Regions from separate parts of the Faecalibacterium sp. Marseille-Q4164 genome, predicted to be linked through region 2. Evidence: predicted binding sites of a transcription regulator. Region 2 holds the regulator's gene; each other region holds the start of a gene.
What was found. The regulator HrcA, encoded in region 2, represses chaperone genes, less so after heat shock. The targets are predictions, from matches to a motif close to TGTTAGCACTCNNNNNNNNNGAGTGCTAACA.
Positions count from the first base shown of each region.

Region 1: J3352_RS00470 (Hsp20/alpha crystallin family protein) is a predicted target of HrcA. The motif match lies at 5,811-5,841, and genes of this name have one in related genera.
Region 3: groES (co-chaperone GroES) is a predicted target of HrcA. The motif match lies at 2,001-2,031, and genes of this name have one in related genera.

Region 1 is NZ_JAFREJ010000001.1:93,324-101,181, forward strand. It holds gene J3352_RS00430 (pentapeptide repeat-containing protein) at 1-206, shown strand, start outside; gene J3352_RS00435 (aminoacyl-tRNA hydrolase) at 219-671, shown strand; gene J3352_RS00440 (DUF5131 family protein) at 687-1,568, opposite strand; gene J3352_RS00445 (macro domain-containing protein) at 1,683-2,714, shown strand; gene J3352_RS00450 (vWA domain-containing protein) at 2,805-3,464, shown strand; gene J3352_RS00455 (ADP-ribosylglycohydrolase family protein) at 3,479-4,279, shown strand; gene J3352_RS00460 (purine-nucleoside phosphorylase) at 4,445-5,272, shown strand; gene J3352_RS00465 (hypothetical protein) at 5,283-5,759, shown strand; gene J3352_RS00470 (Hsp20/alpha crystallin family protein) at 5,975-6,439, shown strand; gene J3352_RS00475 (YitT family protein) at 6,689-7,546, shown strand; gene J3352_RS00480 (alcohol dehydrogenase) at 7,610-7,858, shown strand, end outside.
Region 2 is NZ_JAFREJ010000005.1:74,343-82,200, forward strand. It holds gene J3352_RS07340 (sodium:alanine symporter family protein) at 1-582, shown strand, start outside; gene J3352_RS07345 (aminoacetone oxidase family FAD-binding enzyme) at 637-1,920, opposite strand; gene J3352_RS07350 (diguanylate cyclase domain-containing protein) at 2,144-3,619, shown strand; gene J3352_RS07355 (stage V sporulation T C-terminal domain-containing protein) at 3,709-4,251, shown strand; gene hrcA (heat-inducible transcriptional repressor HrcA) at 4,436-5,509, shown strand; gene grpE (nucleotide exchange factor GrpE) at 5,506-6,135, shown strand; gene dnaK (molecular chaperone DnaK) at 6,238-7,858, shown strand, end outside.
Region 3 is NZ_JAFREJ010000001.1:225,390-233,247, reverse strand. It holds gene groL (chaperonin GroEL) at 1-1,590, opposite strand, end outside; gene groES (co-chaperone GroES) at 1,639-1,923, opposite strand; gene J3352_RS01110 (diacylglycerol kinase family protein) at 2,180-3,169, opposite strand; gene J3352_RS01105 (ATP-dependent Clp protease ATP-binding subunit) at 3,558-5,864, opposite strand; gene J3352_RS01100 (TIGR03905 family TSCPD domain-containing protein) at 6,143-6,403, opposite strand; gene J3352_RS01095 (PHP domain-containing protein) at 6,649-7,497, opposite strand; gene J3352_RS01090 (hydratase) at 7,768-7,858, opposite strand, start outside.

The DNA of each region.
Region 1 (7,858 bases), on a different contig from region 2:
TTGCCAAATGCGAGATGCAGCTGGCAAATTTCAAGGGTGTAGAACTTCACGAAACGGAGTTCTACCAGTGTGATCTGCGCAAGGCGGATTTCCGGGATGCCGCCGGTTATAAGGTGGACATTCTGGGCAGCCGCCTGAAGGATGCAAAGTTTTCCCTGCCAGAAGCGGTGAATCTGCTGGCAGATTTGAAGATCAAACTGTCGTAAGAAGGAGAAAAAATGCGTCAACTCATCATTGCCCGAAAAGATCTGCAGATGTCTCCCGGTAAGCTGGCGGCGCAGTGCTGCCACGCTTCGCTGGCATTCCTCACCGACCCCATCGGCATGGGACAGGGCGTGGAACCCATCGAGAAAGACGGAGAAATTACCGGCTATCGGGCAGAAATCATGTTGGAGAAAGCAACCTATGAAGAATGGTTCGATGGTTCGTTTACCAAGACCGTATGTGGGGCAAAGAACCGCAATCAACTGCTGAAAGCAAAGACCATTGCCGAGGAATTAGGCCTTGTGGAAAACAAAGACTTCTTCCTTATCCGGGATGCCTGCCACACCGAGCTGGAACCGGAAGAATTTGATGAAAACGGAGAGGGCATGACCCTGACCTGCATCGGTTTCCGCCCGCTGCCGGATGAAATTGCACACCAGATCAGCCATAAGTTCCATTTGTATTGATAGAATTCCTTTATTTTATAAGCATTTTCCGCAATCGCTGCAGCCGTTGCAGATCAACTTGCTGCCGCAGGTCTCGCAGTTTGCGCGGAAATGAGGCACATAGAGATCTTCCTGCGGGATGGGGTAGCCCCAGTCGTCCACGAGGTCAAAATGAATGGGCCTGCCCTGAAAATTCATGCCGGATTTACAGGCCATTCGGCTTTGCAGCTGCTTGTTTGGCAGGTGGTAGCGCCTGCCGTCCTTGATGAACACAGTGCCGGTCTCGATAAAGCAGAAGGTCACATTGGCATCCACGCATTCCTGCCGGAGAGACTTGACCCAATCAAAATTGCAGGGGCGGGCACCGTCATAGTTTTCGCCGCCGCAGATGACCTGCTCGATCTGCCCGGCGGAAAGGTACTGCCGGATACTCACCGGTCCGATGAAGGGCGCGCACATGATGCCCTTGTGCTTGAAGGGCAGGTCAAACAGAATGGGAATGCGCTCATCGGCGCGGCGCTGATTTTCACAGGTGACATTGAAAAAGATGTTGTCCCAACCGCTGCCCCAGTCCGGCGGCAGGCACTCCCGTACCCGCTGCGGCCGCTTTGTGAGCAGGAAAAACACCACGTCGCTGCGTTGGCGCATGATGTCCCACGCCTCAACCCGCCACGGGTCGGCTTCTTCCAAGAAGAAATCCGAGGTCATGCAGACCCGGATCTGCTCACCACTCTGGATTTTGTAGTGTCCGGTGCGGTCTTTCTGGAGCGGATAGGAAAAGCCGCTTTTCGTTTTGTAGATCTCGGCTCCGTTCTGGTCCCGCATCCGGTCGAGAAAATACATGTAGCAGTTCTGGCAGCCCTCGCTGCACTTGACGCAGCCGTGCCATGGATTCCAGATGTCGTGCAGGAAGCTCACCCTCTTTCTGTACCTATTATTATAATAGCTGCGCGGACAGGAAACAAGAGCACCCCTTGCACCGCCCCATCGGATGTGATAGGATGAAGAAAACCATGTGAGGGAGGAACCACCATGCCGTTTCTGATGATCCGCAACGACATCACCAAAGTGGCAGCGGATGCCATTGTCAACCCGGCCAACCGGAACCTTTTGCAGGGCAGCGGCACCAGCCGCGCCATCTATCAGGCGGCAGGGGAGCAGGAGCTGACCGCTTCCTGCGAAGCCATCGGCCGTTGCGATTTGGGCAGAGCCGTGTGTACCCCGGCGTTCGGTCTGCCCGCAAAATATATTTTCCATGCAGTCTGCCCAGCGTGGCACGGCGGCGGGTTCGGCGAAGCTGAACAATTAGCCGGTGCATACCACTCCGCATTGGAATTAGCCGCAGAGTACCACTGCGAGAGCGTGGCCTTTCCGCTGCTGTCCAGCGGAAACTATGGCTACCCCAAAGAACAGGCCTTCCGCATTGCGGTGGACACCATCACACAGTACGTCATGGAGCACGACCTGACCGTGTATCTGGTGCTTTACGACCGGGGCTCGCTGGCCGTGAGCCGGAAGCTGTTCGCCTCGGTGGAGGAGTACATTGACGACCACTATGTAGCACAGAACGATGAAAGCTACGGATTTGGCCGTCGGCGCAGGGAATTGTCAGAGCGGCGGAGGCTTCTGGAAGAAGATGCCGCCGTGCCGATGCTAGGTGCAGTTCCGGCATCCGCCGCGGCACCCAGGACAGCCCGCAGTCTGGAAAGCCTGATGGATAATCTCGGTGAAAGCTTCACCACCCGGCTGCTGCGGCTCATTGACGAGCGGGGGCTGAAAGACTCCACCGTGTACAAGCAGTCCAACATCTCCCGGCAGCATTTCTCCAAAATTCAGTGCAATCGCGACTACAACCCCAAAAAGAAAACGGTGCTGGCCTTTGCGGTGGGCCTGCACCTGTCCGAAGATGAAACCATCGACCTGCTCAAAAGCGCAGGCTACGCCTTCTCCGATGGCTCCAAGCGGGACTGGATCGTGCGGTATTGCCTGGAACACAAAATCTATAACATCAATCAGGTCAATACGCTGCTGTTTGAATACGATCAGGAACAGCTGGGTGCGTGATTTGTCGCCTGCCCGTTGACCTTTTGCCCTCCGGTTTGTGGTATCCTTTTGCCAACGAAAGCGATACACCACAAAACGGAGGGCATTGTTGTGAAGAAAAATCTTACCGAGCTTGTTTTCATTCTGGACCGCAGCGGTTCCATGGGCGGGCTGGAGCAGGATACCATCGGCGGGTTCAATGCTATGTTGACCCGGCAGAAGGAGCAGGAGGGCGAGGCCAACGTGACCACCATCCTGTTCGACCATGAGGTGCAGCTGCTGCACGACCGTTTTCCGCTGAAGGCTGTTGCGCCGCTGACCGAAAAGGACTACTACGTCCGGGGCTGCACGGCGCTGCTGGATGCCATTGGTTATGGCATGGAAAAGATGGTGAATATCCAGCGCCATCTGCCGGAGGACGAGCGTGCCGAAAAGGTCATCTTTGTCATCACCACGGACGGCTTGGAAAACGCCAGCAAGCGGTTTGGCTATGAGAAGATCCGCCGGATGATCGAGCGGGAAAAAGAGCAATACGGCTGGGAGTTCCTGTTCCTCGGTGCCAACATGGACGCCGTGAAGGAAGCTGCCCGCTTCGGCATCGGGGCAGACCGGGCGGTGCGGTTTGAGAATGACGCACAGGGCGTGGCGGTCAACTACCACGTTGTTAGCGAGACAGTCTCCCGGATGCGGGAAGCACCCTGCTGCGCGTCCATCGGCGCAGAGTGGAAAGAACAAATCGAAGCTGATTTTCAGAAGCGGCATCATAGGTAAGGGAGGAAACAGCCATGTTAGGAGCAATCTTGGGTGACATCGTGGGCAGTCCCTATGAATTTGACCACAACAATTACAAGCACAAGGATTTTCCGCTGCTGAGCAAGAAATCGCACTTCACCGATGATACGGTCATGACCGTTGCGGTGGCACGGGGATTGATTGCAGGTAAAGGCATCCCGGAGAGAACATTTGAAGAAACAAAGAGCGAGATGCGCATTTGGGGAGAAACATACCCTCATGCCGGTTACGGCGGGATGTTCCGCCGGTGGCTGCATGCAGAAAATCCGAATCCCTATGGCAGTTTCGGTAACGGCTCGGCTATGCGGGTGTCGGCAGCGGGCTGGCTGTTCGATACGCTGGACAAAACGCTGGAAATGGCAAAAGTGACCGCTGAAGTCACCCACAACCACCCGGAGGGCATCAAGGGCGCACAGGCCACGGCGGCAGCAATTTTTCTGGCCCGTACCGGCCACAGCAAGCCGGCAATCAAACAATATGTGGAGCAGAGCTTCGGTTATGACCTGAACCGTACCTGTGATGAAATTCGGCCGACCTATCATCATGTGGAGACCTGTCAGGAAACTGTGCCGGAAGCAATCATTGCTTTTCTGGAAAGCGTCAGTTTTGAGGATGCACTTCGCAATGCAGTTTCTCTGGGCGGCGACAGCGACACCCTTGCCTGCATCACAGGCGGCATTGCCGAAGCTTTTTACGGGATGCCGCAGGAACTGCGGGACGAGACTTTGAAACGTCTGCCGGAGGATATCCGGGAAGGATATGAGCTGTTTCGGTGGAACATCGGCCAGAGATAAGACATTCGGAGAACCAAGGAGCAGATACAACACACTCGTGATGTGAAGTATCTGCTCCTTGGTTTTTAATAAGACTCGATGAAGGGCGTCTTGCATCGGCCTGAAAAATCCGATATACTGAACCCAGAGAGTATATCGAATTTTTTGGGAAAAGGAGAGAACGGTATGGAACATCTTTATGAAAAGGCACTGGAAAGTGCGGAATATATCAAGACGCACACGAAAAAGCGCCCGAAGATCGCGGTGGTGCTGGGCTCCGGCCTTGGCAAGCTGACCGCGGACTTTACGGACACGGAAGAACTGTCCTACAAGGATATCCCCAACTTCCCGGTATCCACGGTGGCAGGACACAAAGGCGCATTGTTGGCTGGCAAGCTGGGGGACACGGAAGTCTACGCCATGGAAGGCCGCTTCCATTTCTATGAGGGCTACTCCATGAAGGAAGTCTGCTACCCGTTCTATGTGTTCAAGCTGTTGGACGTGGAAAAGGTGGTGTTGACCAACGCCTGCGGCGGCATCAACCGGGAGTTTGCGCCGGGCACCCTGATGCTCATTACCGACTTCATCAACATGATGGGCACGAACCCCCTCATTGGCCCCAACAATGAGCGCTTCGGCCCCCGCTTCCCGGACATGACCGAACCTTACAGTCTGGAACTGCGGAACCTTGCCAAGCAGACCGCCGATGAACTGGGCATTGCCTACAAGGAGGGCGTTTACATGGGCTTTATGGGCCCTTGCTATGAAACGGCGGCTGAAATTCGCGCCTTTGCGGGGATGGGAGCCGATGCCGTGGGCATGAGCACCGTGCCGGAAACCATGGTCTGCAACTACATGGGCATGAAGGTACTGGCCGTCGGCTGCATCACCAACATGGCCACCGGCATCCAGACGGTCAAGCATAGCCACGCCCGCGTGCTGGAGATCGCAAATCAGGCAGGCGATACCCTGTGCCGCTGGCTGGGTGCGGTGATCCAGAAGATGGAAGGATAGGGTAATTCGGATGAGAGAAAACATCGTTTTTGATTATTTGCTGGCAAATGCCTGGGGGCTGCCGCTTTGCCGTGTGTCCGTGTCAGAAGATGGCTTCGTTCAATGTCAGGAGAACAGAGAAAATACACAAGGACTGCAACTGGAAAAGGCAGAAGTAGATAAAATCAAATCAATCGTTTCAGAACATGCGCATATACTGGATTATGACAGTAAAGAACTTGAGTCGCCAGATGTGTTTGATGGAGTTATGAATTTTTTTGATTTTGAGGCATCTGATGGACGAAAAGTGAACTTGATGGCTTTTAATATTGGCGAAGTGAAAACCCCTGGCATGAGCTTTTCAAAAGGTCTCCTGGAGAAAGGAGAACCGGACGAAATCGTCGTTCCGGTAAAAGCAATGGAGGTAGTAAAGACATTCGAGGAAATCGCTGCTACTCTGGTGGCGAATGGAGTGGATGCCAAATGCTTAAGGCTGACATATGCCTGAAAAACGCCTAAGATTACATGAAAGATTATCAGAAAATTATCTTTCTGTGAATTTTAGCACTCTTCTATTGACACTGCTAATGAACGGTGCTATAACAGTGGCGTGCTCAGGAGGAAGGGCAAAAGGAGAGCCGCTAGGCTCCCCGGAAAGCCTTTCCGAGTGGACGCTTCAGATTTTTTGCCCCGACCCGAACGCCGGGATTGGAGGAATGATTTATGCTTATGCCGACTGTTTTCCATGAAAACCTGTTCGATGATTTCTTCGATCCGTTCTGGAATGACGCTGCACTGGAACGTATGATGAACCGTGAGGCTCGTGATACCTTTGGTAAGCGCGGTGCAAACATGATGAAGACCGATGTCAAACAGACGGACAACGGCTACGAAGTAGCTGTTGACCTGCCGGGCTGCAAGAAGGAAGACGTTCAGATGGATCTGAACGACGGCTACCTGACCATTCAGGCAGTGCGCAGCCACAGCAACGACGAAAAGGATAAGAAGGGCCGCTATCTGCGGCGCGAATCCTTCTCCGGCACCTGCGCGCGCAGTTTCTACGTGGGCGATGTGAAGAAGGAGGACATCCACGCAAAGTTCGAGGATGGTGTCCTGTACGTCGAGCTGCCTGCTCCTCAGCAGACGAAGGCTTTGCCTGAGAACCCGAACCTGATCGAGATCGAGTAAAACGCCGGTCGTGTGCGCCAAAGCACAACGCACATAAGATGCCCCCGGAGAGCCGCAACAAGCCCTCCGGGGGCATTTTTGTTTCGCTATCTTTTCCGCAAGGGAAAATCATGGTATACTGAGAACAGCAACTCGGAATTTATGGAGGTACTTCACTATGGAATACAAACGCTTTGGCGGTAGGCTCCTTGTCCGCATCGACAAAGATGAGGAAATCGGTGAAACAAATTTGATTTTAGGGGGACAAAGATGAGTGATGTAAAAGAAAAGACCGGCGCAGTCCTGAGGGAGACGGCAGTCCTGACCGGGGCGGTGGCGATCATTGCGGCGGGCGTTTTCTTTTTTCTGGTGCCGAGCCATACATCCGTCAGCAGCATTTCCGGCCTTGGCATCGTGCTGTCCAATTTTGTGCCGCTGCCCTTGTCGGTCATTACGATGATCCTGAACGTCGTGCTTCTCATCATCGGGTTCTTTACCTGCGGCAGAGAATTTGGCGCAAAGACCGTATACACCAGTGTGCTGCTGCCGGTGTTTCTGGGGCTGTTTGAAAAGCTGTTCCCGGAGTTCGGCTCGATGACCGGCAGTCAGGAGCTGGACGTGCTGTGCTATATTCTGGTGGTCAGCATCGGGCTGAGTATTTTGTTCAACCGCAATGCATCCTCCGGCGGGCTGGATATCGTGGCAAAGATCATGAACAAGTACCTGCACATGGAATTGGGAAAAGCCATGTCTCTGTCGGGAATGTGTGTGGCGCTTTCCGCGGCCCTGGTCTACGATAAAAAGACCGTGGTGCTGAGTATCCTCGGTACTTACTTCAACGGCATCGTGCTGGACCATTTCATCTTTGATAACAGCATCAAACGCCGCGTCTGCATCATCACCGAAAAAGAGGAGACGCTGCGTCAGTTCATCCTCCATGACCTGCACAGCGGTGCGACCATGTACGAGGCCATCGGTGCATACAATCTGGAAAAGCACAACGAGATCATTACCATCGTGGACAAGAGCGAATATCAGAAGCTGATGAACTTTATCAACCGGGAAGACCCCAAGGCTTTTGTTACCGTTTACAATGTGTCCAGCATGCAGTATCAGCCCAAGATCTAATCGGCGGAGAGCTGCGTGGTATACTCAAGTCCGGAAATATCAAAGCGCATGGAGGTAAAAAGCATGCTGACCTATACCTATGTTTCAGAGGGGACGTTTGCCCTGATGGAAAAACCAAAGCCGGTGCTGCAGCACGAGCGGGACGCCATTGTAAAGGTGACCCTTGCCAGCATCTGCTCCAGCGACCTGCACATTAAGCACGGCAGCGTGCCCCGGGCGGTGCCCGGCATCACCGTAGGGCACGAGATGGTGGGCATCGTAGAAGAAGTGGGCAGTGCGGTGACCAATGTGAAACCCGGCGACCGGGTGACG
Region 2 (7,858 bases):
TACGGCATGGCCCGGGCCATCAGCTGGGGATTCAAGCGGGGAGCCTTTTCCAACGAAGCAGGACTGGGCGCGTCGGTGCTGGTGCACTGCGCGGCCAACGTGGAGGAGCCTGTCCAGCAGGGAATGTGGGGCATGTTCGAGGTGTTTGCAGATACCATGGTGGTCTGCACCCTCACGGCCCTTGTGGTACTCACCAGCGGCCTTGTGGATCTGGACACCGGTGCGGCCCTGACCGGCGTGGAAGGCTCCGCACTGGTGGGGCAGGCCTTTTCCACGGTGTTTGGGGCGTTCGGGCCGCAGTTCATCGCGGTGTCGGTCCTGTTGTTCGCCTATTCCACTACGCTGGGGTGGAGCCATTACGGCACCCGGGCAGTGGTGTATTTGCTGGGGGAGTGTGCCGCCGCAGGATATAAACTGGTGTTTGCGGCTATGGTGCTGGTGGGTGCTGTGATGAAGCTGGATCTGGCCTGGGCGCTCTCCGATACCTTCAACGGCCTGATGATGCTGCCCAATCTTGTGGGCGTGGTGGGGCTTTCGGGAGTGGTGGTCCGGGAGACACAAGCGTACCTGAAACGAAAATGACCCTCTCCGTCCCTGCAGTCTGTCTGTCAGATGCGGGATGGAGAGGGTCATTCTTTATCGCTTCTTTTTATTCGGCTTCGGGGCAGGCCGCTTCAGGCTCCGCACCGCGTCACGCCCGGCGGCGATGCCGCTGCCAAAGGCCCAGTGCAGGTTGAAGCCGCCGCAGCTGCCGGCGCAGTCCAGCGTTTCACCCACAAAGTAAAGGCCGGGGCAGCCCTTGAACTGGAAGCTGGGGGTCACTTCGGTCAGGCTCAGGCCGCCGCCGGTGGTCTGGGCCTGCTTCCAGCCGCAGGGGGTCAGGCCCTCGAACAGCCAGTGCTTGGCCGCGTTGGCCAGCACCTGCCAGGCGGCATCCGGCAGGGTGTCCACCGGTTTTTCAGGCAGCTTTGCCGCTGCCCACAGGGCGCGGCCCAGCTTGGGATTGAGCAGACCTGTCCAGAAATCCGCAGGTGCCTTGCCCGGCAGCAGGGGCACCCGGGCCGCAAACAGGGCGGTCAGGGCAGTCTCGTCCAGCATGGGGAAGAGGTCCAGCTCCACAGCCGGGCGCTTTGGCCCCCGCCCCGGGGCCAGATGGCCGGACAGCTGCATGATGCAGATGCCCGAAAGCCCGTAGTCCGTGAACTGCACCTCGCCGTTTTCCACAGCCACGGTGCAGTGGCGGTCGAGGTCCAGCAGGGTGGCAGCGGCCTTGGCCCGGATGCCGGCCAGAGATCGGTTGGGCTTTGCTGTCTGCAGGGCGGTCAGGCAGGGGTACAGCGGCTCCAGCTTTCCGCCGCACTGGGCGGCGAATCGGGTGCCGAAGCCGTCGGTGCCGAACTGCGGCCCGGCATTGCCGCCCATGGCGCAGATGACGGCATCGGCCCGCAGGGTCTGGTCCTGACCCTCGGCATTCTCACACAGGATGGTATAGCCGCTGCGGTTCTGGCTCAGGGTCTGCACAGTGCAGCCGGTGCGCACCTCCACGCCCAGCCGGGCAAGGTGGCCTTCCAGCAGGGCCAGCACGTCTGCGGCCTGGTTGGAGTAGGGGTACACCCGCCCGGCCTCATCGGTGCGGGTGTACAGGCCCAGCGCCGCGAACCATTCCAGCGGTGCGGCGGCATCCACCGCGGCCAGCAGGGGCCGCAGGGCGGCGGGGTCAGCGGTGAAATACTGCTCCGGTGCAATGCCGGTGTTGTCCAAATTGCAGCGGCCGTTGCCGGTGGCCAACAGCTTTTTGCCGCACCTGGGGTTGCGGTCCAGCACCGTCACCCGCACTGCCCCTGCCGGGGCAGACTGGGCGGCGGCCAATGCGGCGGCAAGGCCCGCTGCACCGCCGCCCAATATCACGATCTGCTGCATAAGAGCACCCCCTCAGAAATCCATACATTTTATTATAACATACACAGCAGCAAAAGGATAGAAGAATGCCCCAAATTTGCAGCGAATAATCTTTGGCGAAAGCCTTGACAGAAAAAGCAGAATTTGGTAGTGTTGATTCGACGGAATTGCGTGGTTTCGCAGGCTGTGGAAATGCAGCCGGAAAAGGGCAGAGAGTTGGGACTCTGCTGAGGAGAAGCTGAATATGTGGAAGAAAAAAGAAAGATGGACGGCAGCTGCGCTGCTGCTGGCGATGGTCGTGGTGACAGGTCTGTGCTGGTACATCCTGTACATCCGGCAGCAGTTCTATGACGAAGGCACCCGCAACCTGCTGGAGACCTATGAGCAGGTGGATAAGGCGTTTACCATCTTCAGCCGGAGCAACTGGAACATGCTGAACGAGTGGGGCAAGAGCCTGCAGGCTGCCAATGAGGAGGGCCTGGCGGAGGAACGCCTGCGCAGCTATGAGGCCGAGCGGGAGATCTGGCGGTACAGCAGCGTGTATCTGTTCAATGAAAACTGCGAATATTGGAGCATCCGGGGCAAGCATGAAAAAGTGGATCACCTCTGGACGGCCTTTGAGGAGATGTACCGCACCGGCAAGCCTACGGTGTCCAGCTACATCATGCGGAGCGGGGAGCGCCGGGTGGTATACTCTGCGCCCATTGCGCCGGTGGAGATCGACGGCACCACCTACACCAGCCTTGCCGTGAGCTATCGGAATAAGACCATAGAGGAATTGATCGGCGGCAGTGCTTACGGCGGCCAGAGCGACTGCTACATCATCCATCCCGATGGCGATGTGATGCTCTCGGAGGAGCCCAAGAGCGAGATCGAGGACTGGATGGACAACCTGTTCGACTACCTGCAGAAGCATGCGCAGGTGGATGCGGGCACACTGACCCGGGCCCGGCAGGACGTGGCAGAGGGCCGCAGCGGCAGCCTTTCCTACTGGCTTGAGGGCAAGAGCTATTATCTGGTCTACCAGCCTGTGGGCTTTCAGGATCTGTCTATTGTGGGCATCGTCGGCCGTGACGTGGTGGACAGTGGAATGCGGAAGATCCAGAACGCCACCATCCTGCTGCTGGCTGGGCTGTTCTTCTGCGCAGGCATCGTGCTGGTGCACGGTGTCCGCATCGATGCCCGCCTGCGCGTGGAGGAAAAGGAGCGCGCCCTCCGGCAGGAAGGGGAGGCCCGCCAGCAGATGGAGGACCTGGCCAACACCGACGGCCTGACCGGACTGTATAATGAACGCTATTTTGACGCATTGTTGAAAGAAAACGAGCTGAACAGGACACCGTTTGTCCTGTTCTACCTCGACCTTGACCGTTTCAAGCCTGTGAACGACCGTTACGGCCACGATGTGGGCGACCAGCTGCTCAAGGAGGTGGCCAGCCGCCTGCGGGGCTGCGTGCGGGAGAGCGATGCGGTGTTCCGCATCGGCGGGGATGAGTTCGCCCTCATCGTCAACGGAGCCGTAACGGAGGGGTTCTGCAAGAGCCGGGTGGAAAAGATCAAGGCAGCCATCCGGGAGCCTTACCGCCTGAAGGATGCAGAGGTGCAGGTCGGCACCAGCTGCGGCTGTGCGGTCTACCCCTGCGACAGCGACGATGTGCGTGCCATCCGCATCCTGGCCGACCACCGGATGTATGAGGATAAGCAGCGCTCCGGCCGGAGCTGAATGAATAATTCCCTTCCTGTTTCCACAGAATAACCATACTTCACAGAAATCTGGAAGCAAAACCGGAACATGGAAAGGAAGGGAACCTTATGAAAGCAACCGGCATCGTGCGCCGCATCGACGAGCTGGGGCGGGTGGTCATCCCCAAGGAGATCCGCCGCACCCAGCGCATCCGCAGGGGAGACCCGCTGGAGATCTTCACAACAGGGGATGGCGAGGTCATCTTCAAAAAGTATTCGCCCATGGGGGAACTGAGCGGGGTGACGGCCCAGTATGTGGATGTGCTGAGCAAGTGCTTTGCCCTGACGGCCTTTGTCTCAGACCGGGACCGCATTCTGGCGGCATCCGGTGCGGGCAGGCGGGATCTGGCAGACCGCAGCGTGAGCCAGCCGCTGGAAAAGCTGATGGACAGCCGCAAGCCCTACCAGAGCGATGGCAGCCCCGAAAAGGCATTGCTGCCCTGTGAGGGCTCACCCCGGGCGCTGCTGTGCGCTGTGCCCATCATTGCGGCGGGGGATGTCACCGGCAGTGTGGGCCTGCTTACGGAGGACCGCACTGCCCAGCCCGATGCCGCCCAGCTCAAGGCGGTGAACGTGGCGGCGGCATTTCTGGCAAAGCAGATGGAGGAATGATCTATTATATAGGAGAGCCGCCGCAGGGCGGCTCTTTTTTGTGCGGCCTTTATGACAGAATTATGAATCTTTCAAAACTTTTCTGAGAAGCTATTGACAGCGCCGCAAAATTGGATATAATGGTCTTAGCACTCAGGAAGAAGGAGTGCTAAAGAACAAAAAGCGAACGAAGGAGGCAGGCGCTATGACGATGGATGCACGCAAACAGCGTGTCTTGCAGGCGATCGTTGCGCTGTATGGCCTCGAGGGCGAGCCCGTGGGCAGCAGTGTGCTGGCAAACTACTTTGATATGGCAGTTTCCAGTGCCACGCTGCGCAACGAGATGGCCGCGCTGACCAAGCTGGGTCTGCTGGAGCAGCCCCACACCAGCGCAGGCCGTGTCCCCAGTGCCAAGGGCTACCGTTATTATCTGGATCATCTTCTCACCGATGACCAGCCGCTGGACCGTGTGACCCGCGCCCGTGTGGACGCGGTGTTCGCAAGCCTTGACCACGAGCCGGAAAAGCTGGCACAGGGTGCCGCCAAGGCGCTGGCCGCCATCAGCGGCTGCACCGCCGCCGTCAGCACCCCCTGTGCTGAGGATCTCTGCATCGCCCACTACGAGGTGGTGCAGGTGGGCCGCAGCGCCGCAGCGGTGCTGGCTGTGACCACTGCCGGTTATGTCCGCACCCGTGTGGCGCGGGTCCGCACCGGTCTTTCCCGGGAAAATGCAGCGGCGCTTGCCGCCCTGCTCAACCGGAACCTGACCTTTGTGGCTCCTGTTGATCTGTCGCCCCGGCTCCTTGCAGAGCTGTGCAGCCAGATCAGCCCGGAGCTGGTGCCGGTGATCAGCGCCGCCGCCGCCATCCTGCAGGATTCCACCCAGCCCCATGTGTATCTGGGTGGTGAGCAGTACCTGCTGGACTGGCCCCAGCTGGACGGCAAGGTGGGCAGCATCCTGAGCCTGCTGAACGACGAAGAGCAGGCCGCCGCCCTCATTGCACCCCCGGCAGAGCAGAGCGAAAGCATCCTGCTGGGCGAGGATCTGGAACCTCAGATCCCCGGCCTGTGCATCGTGAGTGACCGGTATCTGGTGGGCGGAGGCCTCTGGGGCTCCGTGGCCCTCATCGGCCCCACCCGGATGCCCTTCCAGAAGCTGATGCCGCTGCTCCACACCTTTGCCGATCAGCTTGGCGAAGGAATGAGCGGCAAACGAAAAGATACCCCGCAGGCAGCCGCACCCCGGCGGACTGTGATCTATAAGGAGGACCTGGAATGAGCGAAGAAACAAAAAAGACCCCGCAGGCAGAAGAACCTGCCGTGGAGCCCAACACCGCCGAGCAGGCCGCCCCGGAAACTGCACCTGAGCAGGCAGCGGCTCCCGAGACGAACGCTGAAGCGGCAGACCCCAAGAAAAAGGATGGCTTCTTCAACAAGAAGGCCCGGGAGCTGGAGGCTGTGAAGGCAAAGCTGGACGCGGCTGAGAAGAATGCCAATCAGGCCAAGGATCAGCTGCTGCGGATGGCCGCTGAGTATGAGAACTACCGCAAGCGCTCCACCCGTGAGGCTGACCAGAAGTTCAACGACGGCGTGTCCTTTGCCGTGAACCAGATCATCCCCATTCTGGATACGCTGGAGATGGCGGCCAACGCCCCCACCACCGACGAGAATTACAAGAAGGGCGTGACCATGACGCTGGACAAAGCCGCCAAGGCGCTGAATGCTCTCCATGTGGAGGAGATCGAGGCGCTGGGCAAGCCCTTTGATCCCAACTTTATGAATGCCGTGCAGCAGATCCCCGCCCCCGATGGGCAGGAGAGCGGCACCGTGATCACGGTTTACCAGAAGGGCTACAAGCTGGGCGATAAGATCGTCCGCCATGCCACCGTTGTTGTGGCAGAGTGATTTTGCAAGACCCCGCAAGGGTTTTCAAATATAACATCCGCTTGGTAACATTTGAGCATCATATAAACAAAAAACGTTCTGAATTTGAGAGGAGCTTTCATTATGAGTAAGATCATTGGTATCGACCTTGGTACTACCAACAGCTGCGTGGCTGTTATGGAGGGCGGCGAGCCCGTTGTTATCGCAAACTCTGAGGGTGCACGCACCACCCCGTCTGTTGTCGGCTTCACCAAGACCGGCGACCGTCTGGTGGGTCAGGTCGCAAAGCGCCAGGCCATCACCAACCCTGAGAACACGGTGGCTTCCATCAAGCGTTATATGGGCACCGACCACAAGGTGACCCTGAACGGCAAGGAGTACACTCCCCAGCAGGTCAGCGCTATGATCCTGCAGAAGCTGAAGGCAGATGCTGAGGCTTATCTGGGCGAGACTGTCACCGATGCAGTCATCACCGTTCCTGCATACTTCAACGACAGCCAGCGTCAGGCAACCAAGGACGCAGGCACCATTGCCGGCCTGAACGTCAAGCGTATCATCAACGAGCCCACTGCCGCATCTCTGGCATACGGCATCGATAAGGAAGAGGACCAGAAGATCATGGTCTACGACCTGGGCGGCGGCACCTTTGATGTCTCCATCATCGAGATGGGCGACGGCGTGACCGAGGTTCTGGCCACCAACGGTGATACCCACCTGGGCGGCGATGACTTCGACCAGCGCATCATCGACTGGATGGCAGATGCGTTCCAGAACGAGAACGGCATCGACCTGCGCAAGGATAAGATGGCCGCACAGCGCTTGAAGGAAGCTGCTGAAAAGGCAAAGATCGAGCTGTCCAGCGCAATGAGCAGCCAGATCAACCTGCCCTTCATCACTGCCGACGCTACCGGCCCCAAGCATCTGGATATGACCCTGACCCGCGCAAAGTTCAATGAGCTGACCGCTGATCTGGTTGACCGCACCATGACCCCTGTCCGCAAGGCTCTGCAGGATGCAGGCCTGCGTCCCTCTGACCTGAAGAAGGTCCTGATGGTCGGTGGTTCCACCCGTATCCCCGCTGTCTACGATGCAGTCAAGAAGGAACTGAACTGCGAGCCCTTCAAGGGCATCAACCCCGATGAGTGCGTGGCTGTGGGCGCTGCCATCCAGGGCGGCGTTCTGCAGGGCGATGTCAAGGGCCTGCTGCTGCTGGATGTCACCCCGCTGAGCTTGGGCATTGAGACCCTGGGCGGCGTGTGCACCAAGATCATCGACCGCAACACCACCATCCCCACTCACAAGAGCCAGGTGTTCTCCACTGCCGCTGATAACCAGCCCTCTGTTGAGATCAACGTTCTGCAGGGCGAGCGTGAGTTTGCCCGCGACAACAAGAGCCTGGGTGTGTTCCACCTGGATGGCATTGCTCCGGCTCCCCGTGGTGTGCCTCAGATCGAAGTCACCTTCGATATCGATGCAAACGGCATCGTGAAGGTCAGCGCGAAGGATCTGGGCACCGGCAAGGAGCAGAACATCACCATCACCGCTTCCACCAATATGTCCAAGGAAGATATCGACAAGGCTGTGAAGGAAGCTGAGCAGTTTGCTGCCGATGATAAGAAGAAGCGTGAAGAGGTCGATATCCGCAACGGCGCTGATCAGATGGTGTTCCAGACTGAGAAGATGCTGAAGGAGAACGGCGACAAGATGCCCGCTGACGTGAAGAGCGAAGCTGAGGCAAAGCTGG
Region 3 (7,858 bases), on a different contig from region 2:
AGGGGGTTCGGGCAGGTCAGCGACCAGGCTCTCGGTGGTCAGCACCATCTCAGCGACGGATGCTGCGTTCTCCAAAGCGGAACGGGTGACCTTGGTGGGGTCAACGATACCGGCGGCGATCATATCCTCAACAAAGACCTCGTTCTGAGCGTCGAAGCCATAGTTGGGCTTGTTGGCAGAGACGATCTTGTCGATGATGACGCTGCCTTCCAGACCGGCGTTCTTGGCGATCTGGCGCAGAGGTGCCTCCAGAGCCTTCAGGACGATCTTGGCACCGGTGCGCTCGTCGCCTTCCAGTGTGTCGCACAGGGCGCGCACAGCGGGGATGGCGTTGATGGGAGCGGTGCCGCCGCCAGCGACAACGCCTTCCTGAACAGCAGCCTTGGTTGCGTTCAGAGCGTCCTCGATGCGCAGCTTCTTATCCTTCATCTCGACCTCGGTAGCAGCACCGACCTTGATGACTGCAACGCCGCCGGCCAGCTTTGCCAGGCGCTCCTGCAGCTTCTCACGGTCGAAATCGCTGGTGGAAGCCTCAATCTGGTTGCGGATCTGTGCAATGCGGGCTGCAATGGCATCCTTATCGCCTGCGCCGCCCACGATGGTGGTGTTCTCCTTGGTGACCTTGACCTGACGGGCATGGCCCAGCATCTGGACGGTAGCGTCCTTCAGCTCATAGCCCAGATCAGCGGACACAACGGTGCCGCCGGTCAGGATAGCGATATCCTGCAACATCTCCTTGCGGCGGTCGCCAAAGCCGGGAGCCTTGACAGCGCAGACGTTCAGGGTGCCGCGCAGGCGGTTGACGATCAGGGTGGACAGAGCCTCGCCCTCGATGTCCTCAGCCACGACCAGCAGCTTCATGCCGTTCTGCATGACCTGCTCCAGCAGGGGGACCAGATCCTGGATGACGCTGATCTTCTTATCGGTGATCAGGATGGCGGCGTTGTCCAGAACAGCCTCCATCTTGTCGGTATCGGTGACCATATAGGGGGTCAGGTAGCCGCGGTCAAACTGCATACCTTCCACGATCTCGTTGTAGGTCTCGGCGGTGGTCTTGTTCTCCTCGATGGTGATGACACCGTCGGAGGTGACCTTCTCCATGGCCTCGGCGATCAGGCGGCCGATCTCGGGGTCACCGGCAGAAATGGTGCCAACGCGGGCGATATCGTTGCTGTCCTTGACCTTCTGGCTGTGGGCCTTGATGGTCTCAACGGCCTTGGCAACAGCCTTGCTCATGCCGCGGCGGATATCCATGGGGTTGGCACCGGCGGTAACGTTCTTCATGCCCTCGGTGACCATGGCCTGTGCCAGAACGGTTGCGGTGGTGGTGCCGTCGCCTGCAGCATCGTTGGTCTTGGTTGCGACCTCACGCACCAGCTGTGCGCCCATGTTCTCGAACTCGTCCTTCAGCTCGATCTCCTTGGCAATGGTCACGCCGTCATTGGTGATGACAGGTGCGCCGAACTTCTTGCCCAGCACCACATTGCGGCCCTTGGGGCCCAGGGTGATCTTCACGGTATTTGCCAGGGTATCAATACCGGCACACAGTGCCTTGCGGGCATCCTCGCCCTGCTTGATCTGTTTTGCCATAATCAAATCGCTCCTTCAAAGCTCAAATTTCAATTTCAGAGGGGAAACTTACTCCACGATGGCCAGGATATCGCCCTGACGCACGATGGTGCACTCCTCGCCGTCCACCTTGACCTCAGTACCGGAGTACTTGCTGGTCAGGACCTTATCGCCAACCTTCACGGTCATCTTGACTTCGTTGCCGTCCACGATGCCGCCGGGGCCAACAGCCACGACCTCAGCCACCTGGGGCTTCTCCTTGGCGCTGCCGGTCAGGATGAGGCCGCCCTTGGTGGTCTCCTCGACTTCAACGGCCTTGATAACAACACGGTCTGCAAGAGGAATGATCTTCATAGTTCTTGCCCTCCTATAATAAAATATAATGAAAACTTTTTTGGCACCTTCGGCCCGTTTCTGCCGGGCCTTTGGTTGTTTAGCACTCCTTTTCTCTGAGTGCTAAGTGTATTGTACTCATCTTGAACTGAAAAATCAAGACCTTTTTGATTTTTCTTTTTGAACAATTTGTGACCACCCGAAAAAGTATCCTTACATCGAAAAAAGAGCAGTTCTCTTTTCCGGAGAGACTGCTCTTTTTCATCCAAACATCTTCTTATTTTACGTCCGCTCTGCTCCTTTTCGCCACAAACCGCTCATACGCCGGGGCAGGCAGGAGGATGCGGCCGCTCAGGGGGCGCAGAACAGCCTCCACCGCATCACAGGGGGCGCACTCGCCGTCGGCGGTGGCAACGATGGGGCCGCGGCCATCGGCGGGGCGCAGCGCCACCCGCCGGGCACGGCGGTAGAGGAAGTAGGGCTTTGCCTCCTCGGTGAGCTGGCCGTTCACAAAGTGCCGGCCGCTCTTGTACATCCCCAGCAGCTTGGCAATGGTCAGCCGCCCCACCCTGCGGACGATCATCACGTCCAGCCAGCCGTCGGCGGGGTCGGCCTCGGGGGCGGCAAGGAAACCGCCGCCATAGGCCCGGCCATTGCAGATAGCGCACATCAGGCAGTCCACGGTCAGCTCCTCGTCGTCGATGGTAAAGGTGACCCTGCGGCCGATGTGCCCGCAGAGCTGCTCCACGATGGAGAGCAGATAGGACACCTCGCCGCCGCACAGGGGGAGCCGCCGGAACTTGGGGATGCCGTAGGCCACCTGTGCGTCCAGACCCGCCGCGCAGATGGTGGCGGACAGGCCCAAACTGGTCTCCAACAGGTCGATGGTCACTTCCCCGCCCGCCAGCTGGGCATCGAGGTCTGTGAACTCTGCCCGGGTGCCGTAGGTGCGCAGGAAGTCGTTGCCGCTGCCGTAGGGCAGGCAGCCCACGGCGGCGTTGGCAAAGCCCTGCACGCCGGTCATGGCTTCCATGAAGGTGCCGTCGCCGCCCGCCGTCCAGATGCGCAGGCTGTCCCCTGCCTGCGCCGCCTCCTGGGCTGCGGCACGGGCCAGCTCCCGGGCGTGGCCCGCATATTCGGTGGTGTGGATGGTATAATCCGCCTCACTCCACCCGGCCCGGGCGGCAGCGGCTCTGATCTGCGGGATGAGCTGGGCAGTGCAGTCCTGCTTGCCCGCAGCGGGATTCAGTAAAAACAAATAGCGCATGGTTTCCTCCTTGGGGCATTTCGCTTTCTCTATGATAAACGAAAACGCCGGAGGATGCAAGGGGGAAGCGTGCTCACCCTCTCAGTCTCGCTTCGCTCGCCAGCTCCCCCGAAGGGGGAGCCAATGCATCTGTAAGGGGAGAAGGTGCTTACGGCTAAACCTCTCAGCCGTCGCTGACGCTCGGCAGCTCCCCTAGTAGGGGAGCCCTTGGCAGACCGTCGCGTTTTCGAGGTCTGGCGCTTCGCTCCTGTTGGCCCTGCTGGCGCAAAGTCTTATCCTTGCGGCAGATGTCGGTTTTGGAACCGACAGGCGATCATTGCGAAAAATGAACCTTATGCCAAGGGCCCCACTATTAGGGGGGCTGGCACGCGGAGCGTGACTGAGGGGTTTAGCCGATGGTTTGCTCTACTACTTCCCCCTCTTCCAACACGATTGCCCCATCCACCGTGCAGTCGGCGGTCCAGTGCTGGCCGGTGTGGGCCGTACCGGAGGCGATCTGGTTGGCGAGGGCCTGTTCCACGGCGCGGTCCACCTGCCGCCGCAGCTCCCGGGCCCCATAGGGCGAGCGCGCCCTTGCGGCCAGCACTGCTCCCACCCGGGGCGTATGGGTCAGCTGATACCCATTGCGGGCGGCACGGGCTTCCAGCTGACCCAGCAGCTTCTCGGCGATGGCACACAGGCTGTCCTCTGCAAGGGGACGGAACACGATGAGCTCATCCAGCCGCCCCACCAGCTCGGGCCGGAACCACTTCTTGGCTTCCTCAATGGCCTGGGCCGACTGCTTCTCGAACACGGCTTCGCTGCCCGCTGCAAAACCCAGCGGGGCGCTCTGCCCGGCCAGAAAGCGTGCCCCCAAGTTGGAGGTGAGCAGGACGATGGTATTGCGGAAATCGGCCTTGCGGCCCATGGCATCGGTGAGCTGGCCGTCCTCCAGGATCTGCAGCAGGATATTCTGGATATCCGGGTGGGCCTTTTCGATCTCGTCAAAGAGCACCACGCTGTACGGGCGGCGGCGGACGGCTTCGGTGAGCTGACCGCCCTCATCGTGGCCAAGGTAGCCCGGAGGCGCGCCCAGCAGGCGGGCCGTGGTGTGCTGCTCCTGATACTCCGACATATCGAACTTGAGCAGAGCTTTTTCGCTGCCGAACCAGCTGGCGGCAAGGGCCTTGGCAAGGGCGGTCTTGCCCACGCCGGTGGGCCCCAGAAAGAGCATGGCCCCCATGGGGCGGCCCGGCTCCCCCAGCCCGGTGCGGCTGCGCCGGATGGCCCCGGCCACCGCCGCCACTGCCTTCTGCTGGCCCACGATCTCGGCGTTGAGGCGGGATTCCAGCTTGTCCAGCCGTTCCCGCTCCTTCTCCCCCACCCGCTCCACGGGCACACCGCTGGCCTGCGCCACCACCCGGGCAATGTCCTCCCGGGTGAGGGTGGGGTCTGCTTTCCCCTCCCGCTCGGCGCGGATGCGGGCAGCGGCACAGGCCTCGTCCACAAGGTCGATGGCCTTATCGGGCAGGAAGCGCCCCGGCAGGTACCGCACCGAGAGCTCCACGGCCTCCCGCAGTGTCTCAGGCGGCAGATGCACGCTGTGGTACCGCTCGTAGCGGGGGGCAAGCCCCTCCAGGATCGCCGCAGCCTGTGCCGGGGTGGGCTCCTCGATCTGCACCCGGCCAAAGCGGCGCTCCAGCGCGGCATCCTTCTGGATATGGGTGCGGAACTCCTGATCGGTGGTGGCCCCGATGAGCTGCAGTTCCCCCCGGGCCAGCACGGGCTTCAGGATGCTGGCGGCATCAATGGCACCCTCTGCCGCGCCGGCTCCCACGATGGTGTGGAACTCGTCCACAAACAAAATGGCGCTGCCGTCCCGCACAAGCTCCTCCAGAAGGGTCTTAAACCGCTCCTCAAAGTCGCCCCGGTACTTGGTGCCCGCCACAAGACTGGCCATATCCAGCGCCAGCAGCCGCCGCCCCTGCAGCATCCGGGGCACGTTCCGGCTGGCGATGCGCTGGGCAAGGCCCTCGGCAAGGGCCGTTTTGCCCACGCCCGGCTCCCCCACCAGACAGGGGTTGTTCTTCTGGCGGCGGCACAGAATCTCCACCATCCGGTCCAGCTCCGCATCCCGGCAGAACACCGGGTCCAGCTCGCCGTCCACCGCGCGGCGGGTCAGGTCGCGGCAATACTTATCGCTGGCGCGGCTGCCCCGGGGCATGGCGCTGGCCCGGGGCGTGCCGGGCAGGATGAACTGCCCCGAGATCTGGCGGCACTCCCGCACGGCCTCGGCCAGCTGCACCCCCATGGAGGCCAGCAGCACCCCCGCCGCGCAGTCGGTATCCTCCAGCATGGCACAGAGCAGGTGCTCCGGCTCCGCCTTGGGCAGGTGGGCGTTCTGTGCCCCGATGAGGGCATAATCCATAGCCCGGCGCAGGTCTGGGGCCAGCGCCTTTCTGTCCAGCTGGCGGGCCGGGCTGGTGCGGCCCTCGGCCAGCTGACGGCGCACGGCGGGCTCGGTGATGTTCTTGCCCACCAGAAACCGCCCCGCCGGGCCGCGGTCGGTCTGCAGCATGGCAAGCAGCAGGTGCCCGGTATCCGCCCGGGCACAGCCCATGCTGCCCGCAAGCTCCACGGCTTCGTCCAGCAGCAGCCCTGCCTCCCGCGAAAACCCCTTGTGTCTGCCCATGCCGAATGCTTCCCAAATGCTCATGCTCTGCTCCTTGCTGTATTGTTTCATACACAGCAAAGTATAGGCCCGGTGAATGGAAAAAAATCAGCGGTTTGTGTCAACCCTCTCAGTCAAAGCCTATCGGCTTTGCCAGCTCCCCCGAGGGGGGAGCCAATTGCGGCCTGGCCTTTAGGGGCTGCTGAATTGAGACGATGCGTTGGCTCTCCCTTTGGAAGAGCTGTCGAGCAAAGCGAGACTGAGAGGGCGCTGCACAGCAAAAAAGCGCCGTGCAATGCACGACGCTTTCTCTGCGTTGATGGTTACATCTCTGCCAGAGCCTTTTTCAGGTTCTTGGCGATCTGGTCGGGGCAGCTGGTGGGGCGGGGGCCGCAGGTGGTCCCCTCCATGCGGGCGATGGCATCCTCGGCCTTCATGCCCTTGAGCAGGCGGCTGATGCCCTTGAGGTTGCCGTTGCAGCCGCCGATGACCTCAACGGACTCGATGGTGTGGTCATCGTTCAGCACGATGTTGGTCTGCTTGGAACAGGTGCCCACATTGGGGAAGCTGAAAGATTTGCTCATGGAAAACATCCTCTCTTTTTGACTTGCCCACAGTATACTACAAAAACAACGTTCCTGCAAGAGGCGGAACCTGCCCTCTTTGCCAAGGGCTCCCCCTTCGGGGGAGCTGTCGAGCAAAGCGAGACTGAGAGGGTGAGGATGCTCACGGACTTTACCGAACTCACCCTCTCCGTCATTGCTGACGCAATGCCACCTCTCCCGAAGGGCGAGGCCTTGGCAGTTCTCATAAGAATGCTCAAATCGGTTTACTTTTTTCTCTTCCTCGCCAGCTCCTCGATCCGCGCGATCTGGTCATCGGGGGTGGTGCAGGTGCCCACGGGATAGACCTTTTTGTGGTTGGCCCCGTGGAAGTCGGTGCCGCCGGTGTGGATGAGGTGATACTGCCCACAGAGGGCGGCACACTCGGCCTTGTCCTCGGGGCTGTTGCTGGGGTGGTCGATCTCGATGCCGTCCACCATCCCCTCCCTGACCAGCTCCCGGAGCAGGGGCATACTCTTGTACACGGTGGGGTGGGCGAACACCACCACGGCACCGGCGGCTCTGGCTGTGGCCAGCACCTCCCGCACCGGGATGTACTCGGGCGAATGGAGCACCCTGCCCCGCGGGTTCCAGCCGAACAGCTCATGGTAGCGCTCGCCGTAGATGCTGTCGGCAAGGCCCAGCTCCCGCAGCGCCTGCATGATGCCGCTCTTATAGAGCACGCCGCTGTCTCTGGCGTATTCCAGCGCCTGCTCGGTGCGGAACTGGGGGAAGATGGCTTCCAGCTCCCGGGCGCTCTGCAAACAGCACTCGTTGCGGCGCTGGCGCATGATATCGCAGTGGCGGCGCAGGGCCTCGCTCTCGGGGTCGGGCCAGTAGGCCAGCAGGTGGACCCGGTGCTGGCGCTCGTAATCGTAGCCGGTGAGCTCGGTGGCCGGGATGAGCTTTACCCCATCCTGCACCGGGTGGTCGTAGGCATACTGCACGCTGCGCAGCGTATCGTGGTCAGAGATGGCCATGGCATCCAGCCCCACCCGGGCTGCCATCAGGGGCAGCCGGGCCACGGGCACGGAGCCGTCGGAATAGGTGGTGTGGTTGTGTAGATCGCCGGGCATGGAATGGAACCTCCTGAGAATAAAACGGGCTAAACCTCTCCGTCATCATCGCTTCGCTCGATGCCACCTCCCCTAGTAGGGGAGGCCTTGGCATAAGGTTCATTTTTCGCAATGATCGCCTGTCGGCTCCAAAACCGGCATCTGCCGCAAGGGTAAGACTTTGCGCCAGCAGGGCAAACAGGAGCGAAGCGCCAACCCCCGAAAACGCGACGGCCTGCCAAGGGCTCCCCTACTAGGGGAGCTGCCGAGCGTCAGCGACGGCTGAGAGGTTTAATGCTTATAATAATTGATCAAACACCCGTCTGCCAAAATCTCCCGCTCATCGGAGGTCAGCGGTGCCATATAGAGGGCGAAGGGCTTC